2 regions of the Mycolicibacterium mageritense genome follow, and region 1 is predicted to be linked to the other one. Evidence: predicted binding sites of a transcription regulator. Region 1 holds the regulator's gene; the other holds the start of a gene.
The links. The regulator LexA, encoded in region 1, represses DNA repair genes until DNA is damaged. The targets are predictions, from matches to a motif close to CGAACANNTGTTCG.
Positions count from the first base shown of each region.

Region 2: a site for LexA is predicted at 2,290-2,303, ahead of cofD (2-phospho-L-lactate transferase). Genes of this name have one in related genera too.

Region 1 covers NZ_AP022567.1:5,850,529-5,855,559, reverse strand. The annotation lists gene G6N67_RS28235 (PhzF family protein) at 46-732, shown strand; gene nrdR (transcriptional regulator NrdR) at 736-1,185, opposite strand; gene G6N67_RS28225 (LysM peptidoglycan-binding domain-containing protein) at 1,349-1,831, opposite strand; gene lexA (transcriptional repressor LexA) at 2,019-2,714, shown strand; gene G6N67_RS28215 (LGFP repeat-containing protein) at 2,730-5,012, opposite strand.
Region 2 covers NZ_AP022567.1:4,864,165-4,869,195, forward strand. The annotation lists gene G6N67_RS23480 (coenzyme F420-0:L-glutamate ligase) at 1-1,103, opposite strand, end outside; gene cofD (2-phospho-L-lactate transferase) at 1,100-2,083, opposite strand; gene G6N67_RS23490 (WhiB family transcriptional regulator) at 2,377-2,766, shown strand; gene G6N67_RS23495 (metallopeptidase family protein) at 2,778-3,200, opposite strand; gene G6N67_RS23500 (DUF3499 domain-containing protein) at 3,332-3,751, shown strand; gene G6N67_RS23505 (phosphomannomutase/phosphoglucomutase) at 3,861-5,031, shown strand, end outside.

The DNA of each region.
Region 1 (5,031 bases):
CGTCGTGGCCCTTTGACCGTGGGGCGGAACCAGTAGCATCGGGCTATGGCCATCGACGTGACAGTGTTGCGCGTGTTCACCGATTCCGACGGGCGCTTCGGCAATCCGCTGGGCGTGGTCGACAACAGCACGGTCGATCCGGGCGACCGACAGCGAATCGCCACCGAATTGGGTTACAGCGAAACGATTTTCGTCGACCTGCCGGAACCCGGCGGCAACTCCGCGCGGGCCCGCATCTTCACCCCGGCCGCCGAATTGCCGTTCGCCGGACATCCGACCGTCGGAGCCTCGTGGTGGCTGCGCGACTCCGGACGCCCGATAAAGACCCTGCAGGTGCCTGCCGGAATCGTGCAGGTCGAGTACGACGGGGAGCTGGCCGCCGTCAACGCGCGATCGGAATGGGCACCTGGCTTTGCGATCCACGACCTCGCCACCGTGGACGAAGTGCTGGCCGCCGATCCCGACGACTACGACGACGACACCGAGCACTATCTCTGGGCATGGGTGGACGCCGAGGGCGGAGTGCTGCGGTCCCGTGCGTTCGCCGCGCATCTCGGCATTCCCGAGGACGAGGCGACCGGTGCGGCGGCCGTCCGGATGACCGACTACCTCAGCCGGGATCTGACGATCATCCAAGGGAAAGGGTCAGAAATCTACACCCGTTGGAGCCCTGAGGGATGGGTGCGCGTCGCTGGCCGCGCCATCCACGACGGCACCGTGCAACTCGATTGAGGGTTAGCTGCGGTGCGCCCGCAGCGTCGCGATCTCGCGTTCGAAATCTTCGGCCGACGAAAAGGACCGGTACACCGACGCGAATCGGAGGTAAGCGACTTCGTCCAGTTCGCGCAGTGGCCCCAGAATCGCCAGGCCGACCTCGTGACTGGGAATCTCGGGCGAACCCAATCCCCGCACCGCGTCTTCGACCTGCTGCGCCAGGAGGTTGAGGGCATCATCGTCGACCTGCCTGCCCTGACAGGCCCTGCGCACGCCGCGGATAACCTTCTCACGGCTGAACGGCTCGGTCACGCCGCTGCGTTTGACGACTGCGAGCACCGCGGTTTCGACCGTGGTGAACCGGCGGCCACACTCCGGGCACGATCGACGCCGCCTGATCGCTTGCCCTTCGTCGGTCTCCCTGGAGTCGACCACCCGCGAATCGGGATGACGGCAGAACGGACAGTGCATCACCGCTCCTTCGTCACGCCGCAGGACAACTAGTTCGAGCGCCCTTGAGCGTACCCGCGCCGGGATCGGCGGACTCACGTCCGGTCCCCATGACGCATAGGCGGCCAGACCACTCGCGAGTGGCATTGCGCACCTGGACGATTCGACGCTCACGGCACCGGTCTCAGCCGACCGGGGCGATCAGGGTCTGACCGGCGTCGATGGCCGACGAATCGAGCTGGTTGAGGTCGCGGATCTGCTGAACCACGTCGGCCACGGGGGCGTCGGGTGCCACGCGTCGGGCTACGTGCTGCAGCGTCTCCCCCGACTGGACCTGCACCACAGCCAGTTCGCCAAGGGCGGGCGCGGGAGTACCGACGACTCCACCCAGCTGCGCCACCAGCCCCAGCCACACCGTGATGGCGGCCGCGACCAGCGCCAACAGCACCGTGGTGACCGGCGTGATCGGCCGGCGGCGATGCGACGCGCGCGACATCAGCACGCCGGTGCCGCGGTACCGCAACGCGGCACCCGCGGGGCGCCCGGGCACCGGGCGGCGGCGACGCACCGGCGCAGGCATGTGGGCCGCTGCGCGCTGGTGCGCGGCGTGCGGGGTGGTCTTGACAGCGCGGAAGCGGCTGTCGGCGGGGATGTCGAGGATGGCCATCTGACTGCCTTTCGGTCCGGCGTATTCGCTCCTGTGTTCGAAATATAGTCGATCACATGTTCGATGAATAGAACGTGTGATCGAACTGTTGCACAGCGTAGGACGGGCCACCGACAAGTAGCGCCGCCCGCGACACACCTCGAACACATGTTTGATCATCGAGCTTTCAGGGACTAGATTCGGCGCCATGAGCGACGACAGCAGCGACACGGACACCACTGGCCGGCAGCGCCAGGACACCGGTCTCACCGAGCGCCAACGGACCATCCTCGAGGTGATCCGGGCCTCGGTCACCAGTCGCGGCTATCCGCCAAGCATCCGGGAGATCGGCGATGCGGTGGGCCTGACGTCGACGTCGTCGGTCGCCCATCAGCTGCGCACCCTGGAGCGCAAGGGCTATCTACGGCGTGACCCCAACCGGCCGCGCGCGGTCGACGTCAGGGCCGCCGACGATCCGGCGGCCGCCGCGACCGTGACCACCGACGTGGCCGGCTCCGACGCACTGCCCGAGCCCACGTTCGTGCCCGTGCTGGGCCGGATCGCCGCAGGCGGTCCGATCCTCGCCGAGGAAGCCGTCGAGGACGTCTTCCCGCTCCCACGCGAACTCGTCGGGGAAGGCTCGCTGTTCCTGCTCAAGGTCGTCGGCGAGTCGATGGTCGACGCGGCCATCTGCGATGGCGACTGGGTCGTGGTCCGCCAGCAGAACGTCGCCGACAACGGTGACATCGTGGCGGCCATGATCGACGGCGAGGCGACCGTCAAGACCTTCAAGCGCACCCGCGGTCAGGTGTGGCTCATGCCGCACAACCCCGCGTTCGACCCCATCCCCGGCAATGACGCCGCGGTGCTGGGCAAAGTGGTCACGGTCATCCGCAAGATCTGACCGCCGACCGCGCGCTCAGTCGGCGCGGACGAAGCCGTTCGTCCGCGCGAACTCCTCACTGGCGAACCAGATCTCGGCCACCGCGTCGTCGTACTGGCGGCTGTCCGGCGACCAGTACATCCCGGTCTTCGTGTCGGCCTTGATGGGATATCCCTGCGGGGCCCGCTGCGGATCGTCGAGTGGCATGTGAAGCGCGGTCGCGGTGACCGGCTCGTCGAGTTCGATCGCCGCATGCCTGCCGCTCGGCGTCTCGGCGTGGATGTCGCCGCGAGACGGCGTGGCCGCCGCGACCGCGGCAGGAGTCACGATCGGCGTGGGCGCGGTGTCGACGTCGTCGGAGTTCTCGAACTGCGCTTCGTCGTCGTGCGCCGGCTCCGCGCCGAGTGCGTCGTCGTGCCGACCGTCGTCGTAGTCACGGTCGTCGCGCTCGTCGGATCCGGTCGGCACCGCCTCGTCGTGCGCGTCATGGTCGAGGCTCTCGTAGTCGGCTTCGAAATCGTCTTCGTCGAAGTCGTCGTCGTGATCGTCCTCGTGGCCGCCGAACAGTTCGACGGCTTCTTCGGGCTGCTCGTCGTCGTCCTCGTCGACGGCCGTACTGAAGCCGCCGGGCGCGGCCCACTGACTCACCGGCATGGCGATGTCGGTCGGGCCGTCGAACGGCGACGGCGACGACTGCGCCGACGGCTCGCGGTACTGGCCCGTGAAGTGGGCCGTGGTGGGTTCGTCACCGTGGAACGGATCGGCCTGCTCGTAGGGGTTCGGCCGGTCGTCGGACCGGTCGTCATCGCCGTAACGGGACGCGTCGTATCGGGGCTGCGCATACGGATCGTCGTCGTAACCGTCCGTTTCGTGATACCGCGCATCGCCGTAATGGCCGCCGTCGTCGTCGTATTCGTCGTCGTCGAACCGATCGTGGTCGAAATCGTCGTCACCGCGGCCGCGGCGGCGATGCCACACCGCAGCGCCCACGATCAGGCCGGCGACGACCAACACCGGGATCAGTGCGAGCAGCCACCACCAGCTCCAGTGCCACGAGAACGGCTTGTCCTTGTCGGTGTTGGCCGCGGGCGGATTCCCCTGCTGTGGCGCCTGTTCCAGCCCGGGGATCTCCAGGCCGGACAGCTCGGAGGCCAGTTTCGGCGGCTCGGTCGTGAACGTGTTGTCCGAGCGGTCCCACGAGATCGACCCGCCGTTGAACTGCTGGGTGACCACGCTGCCGTTCTCGGTCTGGTCGCCCTTCGGCGCACCGAGCTCCCCCTTGGCGCCGCCGAGCTTCTCCCACGCGGCGTTCATCGCGCCGCGCACGATCACGGCGCCGAAGTCCGGTGTCCAGAAGATCACCGGCTTGTCCGGGGCCGCGAACGTCGCGATCCGGCTGTTGGGCCCCAGGCCGCCTTCGGTCTCGCTGCTGGTCGGGAAGCCCATGTCCCCCTCGGGCCCGCCGACACTCTCGTACTTCTCCAGCACCTGGTCGGTGATCGCGTTGGCGCCGGTTTCGGGCGTGTAGAAGATCTTGCCGCGAGCGAAGTTCTGCGCAACGCCGTCGGTGTTGCCCACCGGGTAGATGTCACCGTCCTTGGCCCCGAGCGGCCCCATGTCACCGCCTGCGGCGCGTCGCGCGGCCGCGATCGCGGACGCCGGGTCGTTCGGGACGGCCAGGCCCGCGAGCTGGTCGGCCAGCTCGGGCGGGGTCGTGGTGAAGGTGTTGGTCTTGCGATCCCACGTCAGCTCGCCGCCGGTGAACTTCTGCGACAGCGTGTCGCCGCGGTACGCCTCGTCCTCGGTGGGCACGCCAAGGACGCCGGCCGACCCGCCGAGCTTGTCCCACGCCGCGTTGATCGCGCCACGCACGACGCGGGCGCCCGTGGCGGGCGTCCAGAAGATCACGGGCTTGTCCGACGCGCTGAAGGTCGAGTTCCGGCTGTCCGGTGCGCGTCCGGCGCCTTCGTCGATGGTCGGGAAACCGAGGTCGCCGTCAGGCCCTCCGAGCGATTCGTACTTCTCCAGGATCGCGCCCTGGACGTAGTGCGCGCCGGTGTCGGGGGTGAAGAAGATCTTGCCGTTGGCCAGATTCTGGGCGAATCCGGCACCCGCGGCATAGACGCCACCTTCACGCGGGCCCAAAGGGCCGCCGTCGCCGCCGCTGGCGTCCCACGCTGCGGTGATCGCGGCGTCGGCGTCGGATTCCGGTGACGCCGACGCCGACGGTGGCGCCAGCAGGGCGACCACGGCGACCGCAAACAGGCCGACAATGATCCGCCAAGCGGCCGTGTTCAGCCTCATTGCCGGCGTAGTCATGCACCCTCCCCGCTGTTCG
Region 2 (5,031 bases), 990 kb from region 1:
TGCTCGGCCTCGGTGCGTGCGGCATCCGGATAGCTGTGTGCGCCATCGGGTACCAGGAACGGGATCACCAGTTCCGGTGCGTCGTACAGGATCTGCCCGCGGCCGACACGACGTTCGACGGATTGGGGATCGCGGCCGTCGCCGCTGAGGTCGGCCCGCCACCGGTCCTTCATGCGGTCCAATAGTCGGGTGCGGGTCGACGGGTCGCGGACCCAGACGAACCGCACCGGACGGGTGTGGTGCGGGGCCGGCGCGGTCAGCGCCTCGCCGACCGCGGCCTCGATGAGCTCGGCAGGCACCGGTTCGGTGCTGAAGCTGCGCACGGACCGGCGCAGCAGCTGAGCCTGCGTGCGGCCCAACTGGATCGCCTCGGCGGTACCCAGCCAGAACAGGTCGTCCTCGCCGGAGCGCAGCAGCGTCTTCGCGGTCGATCCGTCGTCGGTGACGGCCATGCCGCGGACCACGGCCACCGGGATCGCGGTGAGCTTGCCCTTTACCAGATCGGCTGCGGCGGCGATCTCGTCGGCCACCGCGACCTCGGTCACGACCAACTCGTTGCCGTGCCGGTCGCGGGCCCCCGCATAGCCGTGCAGCACGGTCAGCCCGGCGGCGCCGATCGCGAAGTCGGTCTGGCCGTTACGCCATGCCCGACCCATGGTGTCGGTGATCACCACGCCCACAGTGACGCCGAGTTGCTCACGCAACCCGTCGCGCAGCGCGGCGGCGCTGCCGTCGGGATCGACCGGCAGCAGCGCGAGTTCGGTGGATCCGACATTGGAACCGTCGACGCCCGCGGCCGCCTGCACCAGTCCGATCGCGTTCTCGGTGATCAACGTGCGGCCCTTGCGGGCCAGCACCCGTACAGCCTCCCCGTCGATCAGCTTGCGGCGCAGGGCATCCCGCTCCTCAGGATCGGCGGGTGCGTCGACGATGCGGCCCTCGCACTTGGACAGCACCTTGCTCGTGACGACGAGCACGTCGCCATCGCGCAGCCACGGCGCGGCCGTGACGAGCGCGCCCACCAGATCGTCTCCCGGCCGGAACTCAGGCAGGCCGGGAACCGGCAGGATCTCGACGGCGCCGGCCGAACCATGCTCGTTCACAGCGCCACTCCCGCGAGTTCGAGGCCGGCGCGCACCATCTCGGCCGTGGCCGCGGGGTCGGTCATCAGCAGCGGAACGGCGCGCACCTGCACGCCGTCGATCTCGGCGTGATCGCCTTCGTGTACCAGCCAGCCGTCGAGCAGCCCGGTGCCCGAGCGGGCGCCGAAGTGCTTGCCGACGGCCTCCGACGTGGAGTCGACCCCGATGATGGACAGGCATTCATCGGCCATGCCGCGCAACGGTTTTCCGGCGATGATGGGGGAGTATCCGATGACCGGCGCGCTGGTCGAGCGCAGCGCGCCCCGGATACCGGGAATCTGCAGGATGGGTCCGATGCTCACGACCGGATTTGACGGCGCCAGCAACACCACGTCGGCCTCGGCGATGGCGTCGGTCACGCCCGGCCCGGCGGTTGCCTGCTCGGCCCCGACGAACGCAAAACTGTGCGACGGCACCTGCGCGCGGTAGCGCACCCACCACTCCTGGAAGTGGATCGCGCGGCGCTCGCCGTCGTTCGGGTCGGTGATCACGACGTGGGTCTCGCTGCGGTCGTCGCTGGCAGGCAGCAGCCGCGCGCCGGGGTTCCACCGCTTGCACAGCGCCTCGGTCACCTGGGACAGCGGGTAGCCCGCGCGCAGCATCTGGCTGCGGACCAGGTGGGTGGCCAGGTCGCGGTCTCCGAGGCCGAACCAGTCCGGCTGCACCCCGTAGGCCGCGAGTTCCTCCTTCGCGTGCCACGTTTCATTGCGGTGCCCCCAGCCGCGTTCCGGATCGATGCCGCCGCCGAGGGTGTACATACAGGTGTCGAGGTCGGGGCAGATCCGTACGCCGTGCATCCACGCGTCGTCGCCGACATTGACGATCGCGGTGAGTTCATGCTTGCTGCTGCCGTCCCCGAAGCTGCCGAGTCGCAACAGGTTCTGGACGCCCAGCAAAAACCGTGCGCCGCCAACTCCGCCGACCAGAACGGTGATCTTCACAACGTCCGACACTAGGCGTTCGGGTGCCGTGCACGGAAACGACGTCGTCACGACCAGGACACGCCGAGGTCGCGACGCGCCGAATTGATATCACGAGATGGTATGAATTCCGGCCATTCCGCTTGACCCTGGCAGCTAACACGTGTGTAATCACAGCAGTGTCATTTCCTGGTTGGTGGCCGATCCTGGTGTCGCGGACCGAGATTCGATCATCTGTTCGAATGGAATGGCCGCATATCACAATAGTGGGGCTCCACTGAGGATCTATGAGACCGAGTGAGGAGGCGGGGGATATGTCTTATGAGAGCGGCGATTTCGATCGTGTGGTCCGGTTTGACAGCCGGCTACTCGGCTCGGTAGACAACGCACCGCACATCAACACCGGGCCGACACCGATGGGGGCAGCCGGACGTCCTCAACTGAGTTTGGTTCCCGATCAGATTGATGTTGCTCCGGCAACCGAAGACGACCAATGGCAGGAACGCGCCCTGTGTGCGCAGACCGATCCGGAGGCCTTCTTCCCGGAGAAGGGCGGGTCTACCCGCGAGGCCAAACGCATCTGCCAGGGCTGCGAAGTCAAAGACGCTTGCCTGGAATACGCGTTGGCGCACGATGAACGCTTCGGAATTTGGGGAGGTTTGTCGGAACGCGAACGCCGGCGCCTCAAGCGCGGCATCATCTAGCTAGACGGGCGTCACTCGTCGTCGATCGTCGGGTCGATGACGGGTGGTTCCACCCCCAGGTAGGTGGCCACCTGAGCCACCAGAATTTCGTGCAACAGCTCGGCAAGCTCGTCGGCCCCTTTGGCACGACGCTCGATAGGCTTGCGAAACAACACAATTCGTGCCCGCGTCGCATTTCCTCTGACATCGACCCCTGCGGGTATCAACCGGGCCAACGCGATCGGGCCATCAGCGATCACCTCGGCGGGCCACTGCACACTGTCCGGATCCTTGGGTGACATCCGAGGGATCTCGTCGACAGCCACGTCGAGCGTGGACACCCGGGATGACCACCGCCGCTCGATCGGCTCGTAGGCCTCCAGCACCGCCATGTCGAAACGCTCCGCGCGACTGCGCCAGCCCGGCACGGTCCGGGGCAGCAGCGGTCCGCGGATGTCGCGACCACGCCGGGATCGCCAAGGGTTGCGCTGCGGCACGTCGATGATCGTAACGGTTCGGGATCGGCGGGCCCGTGGCTGCGCGTGTCCACCACCGCCCGACGTTTCCGCACGATAATCTCTCGTGCGTGAATGTTCCCCGTCGCTGCTGCCGGCCCGGGTGCCCGCATTACGCCGTGGCGACGCTGACCTTCGTCTACTCCGACTCGACGGCCGTCGTCGGGCCCCTGGCCACCGTCTCCGAGCCCCACTCGTGGGATCTGTGCGTCGGGCACGCCAGCCGCATCACCGCGCCCCGCGGCTGGGAGCTGGTGCGGCACGCCGGACCCTTGCCGTCGCATCCCGACGAGGACGACCTGGTGGCACTTGCCGACGCCGTGCGCGAGGGGCATCCCACGGCGGCGCCGCGTGGCGGTGTCGTGGCCGGCTTCTCCGATCCCGTGACCGGCGCGAGCGGTGGTGCTGTGATGGCGCCCGCGGCCCGGCAGACGGAAACCAGTGGACGGCGTCGCGGTCACCTGCGGGTGCTGCCCGACCCCAGCGACTAGAACGTTGATTAGACAACGGTTAGGCAGCACAGCCCGGCCAGACTAGTGACCGTGAAGAACGCGTGCGACGGTTAGGCTGGCGCCAACGATCCCGTTCACAAGGAGTTCTATGTCTCGGCCAGCGGCGGCTGTTCACGGTGTCATCAAGGCGTATGACGTCCGCGGTCTGGTCGGCACCGAAATCGACGAGCAGTTCGTCGCCGAGGTCGGCAGCGCGTTCGCCCGGCTGGTCCGCGCGGAAGGTGCCACGCAGGTCGTCGTCGGGTACGACATGCGGGCGAGTTCGCCGTCGTTGGCGTCGGCGTTCGCCGACGGGGTCACGGCTCAGGGGCTCGACGTCGTCCGCATCGGGTTGGCGTCCACCGACGAGCTCTACTTCGCCTCCGGTCTGTTGGACTGCCCGGGCGCGATGTTCACCGCAAGCCACAACCCCGCCGCCTACAACGGCATCAAGCTCTGCCGGGCCGGCGCCAAACCGGTCGGCAAGGACACGGGTCTGTCCGTCATCTCCGATGAGGTGATCGCGGGCGTTCCCGGGTACGAAGGCGCCGCAGGCACCGTGACCGATCGGGATGTGCTGGCCGACTACGGGGCGTTCCTGCGGTCCCTGGTGGACCTGAGCAGCCTGCGCGACCTGCGGATCGCGGTCGACGCCGGAAACGGCATGGCCGGCCACACCACCCCCGCGGTGCTCGGGCCGCTCCCGGGCGCCACGGTCGAGCCGCTGTACTTCGAGTTGGACGGCACGTTCCCCAATCACGAGGCCAATCCGCTCAACCCGGCCAACCTCGTGGACCTGCAGGCGCACGTACTGGCAACCGGCGCCGACATCGGGCTCGCCTTCGACGGCGACGCCGACCGCTGCTTCGTCGTCGACGAACTGGGCCGTCCGGTGTCCCCGTCCGCGGTCACCGCGCTGGTCGCCGCACGCGAGCTCAAGCGCGAGATCGGTGCGACCGTCATCCACAACCTGATCACGTCGCGGGCCGTGCCGGAGTTGGTGATCGAACGCGGCGGCACCCCGGTGCGCTCGCGGGTCGGGCACTCCTACATCAAGGCCCTGATGGCCGAAACCGGTGCCATCTTCGGTGGCGAGCACTCGGCGCACTACTACTTCCGGGATTTCTGGGGCGCCGACTCGGGCATGCTGGCCGCGCTGCACGTGCTCGCCGCGCTCGGCGAGCAGGACCGGCCGCTGTCCGAGCTGATGGCCGACTACCAACGCTACGAGTCCTCCGGCGAGATCAACTTCACGGTCACCGATGCCCCCGCATGCGTCG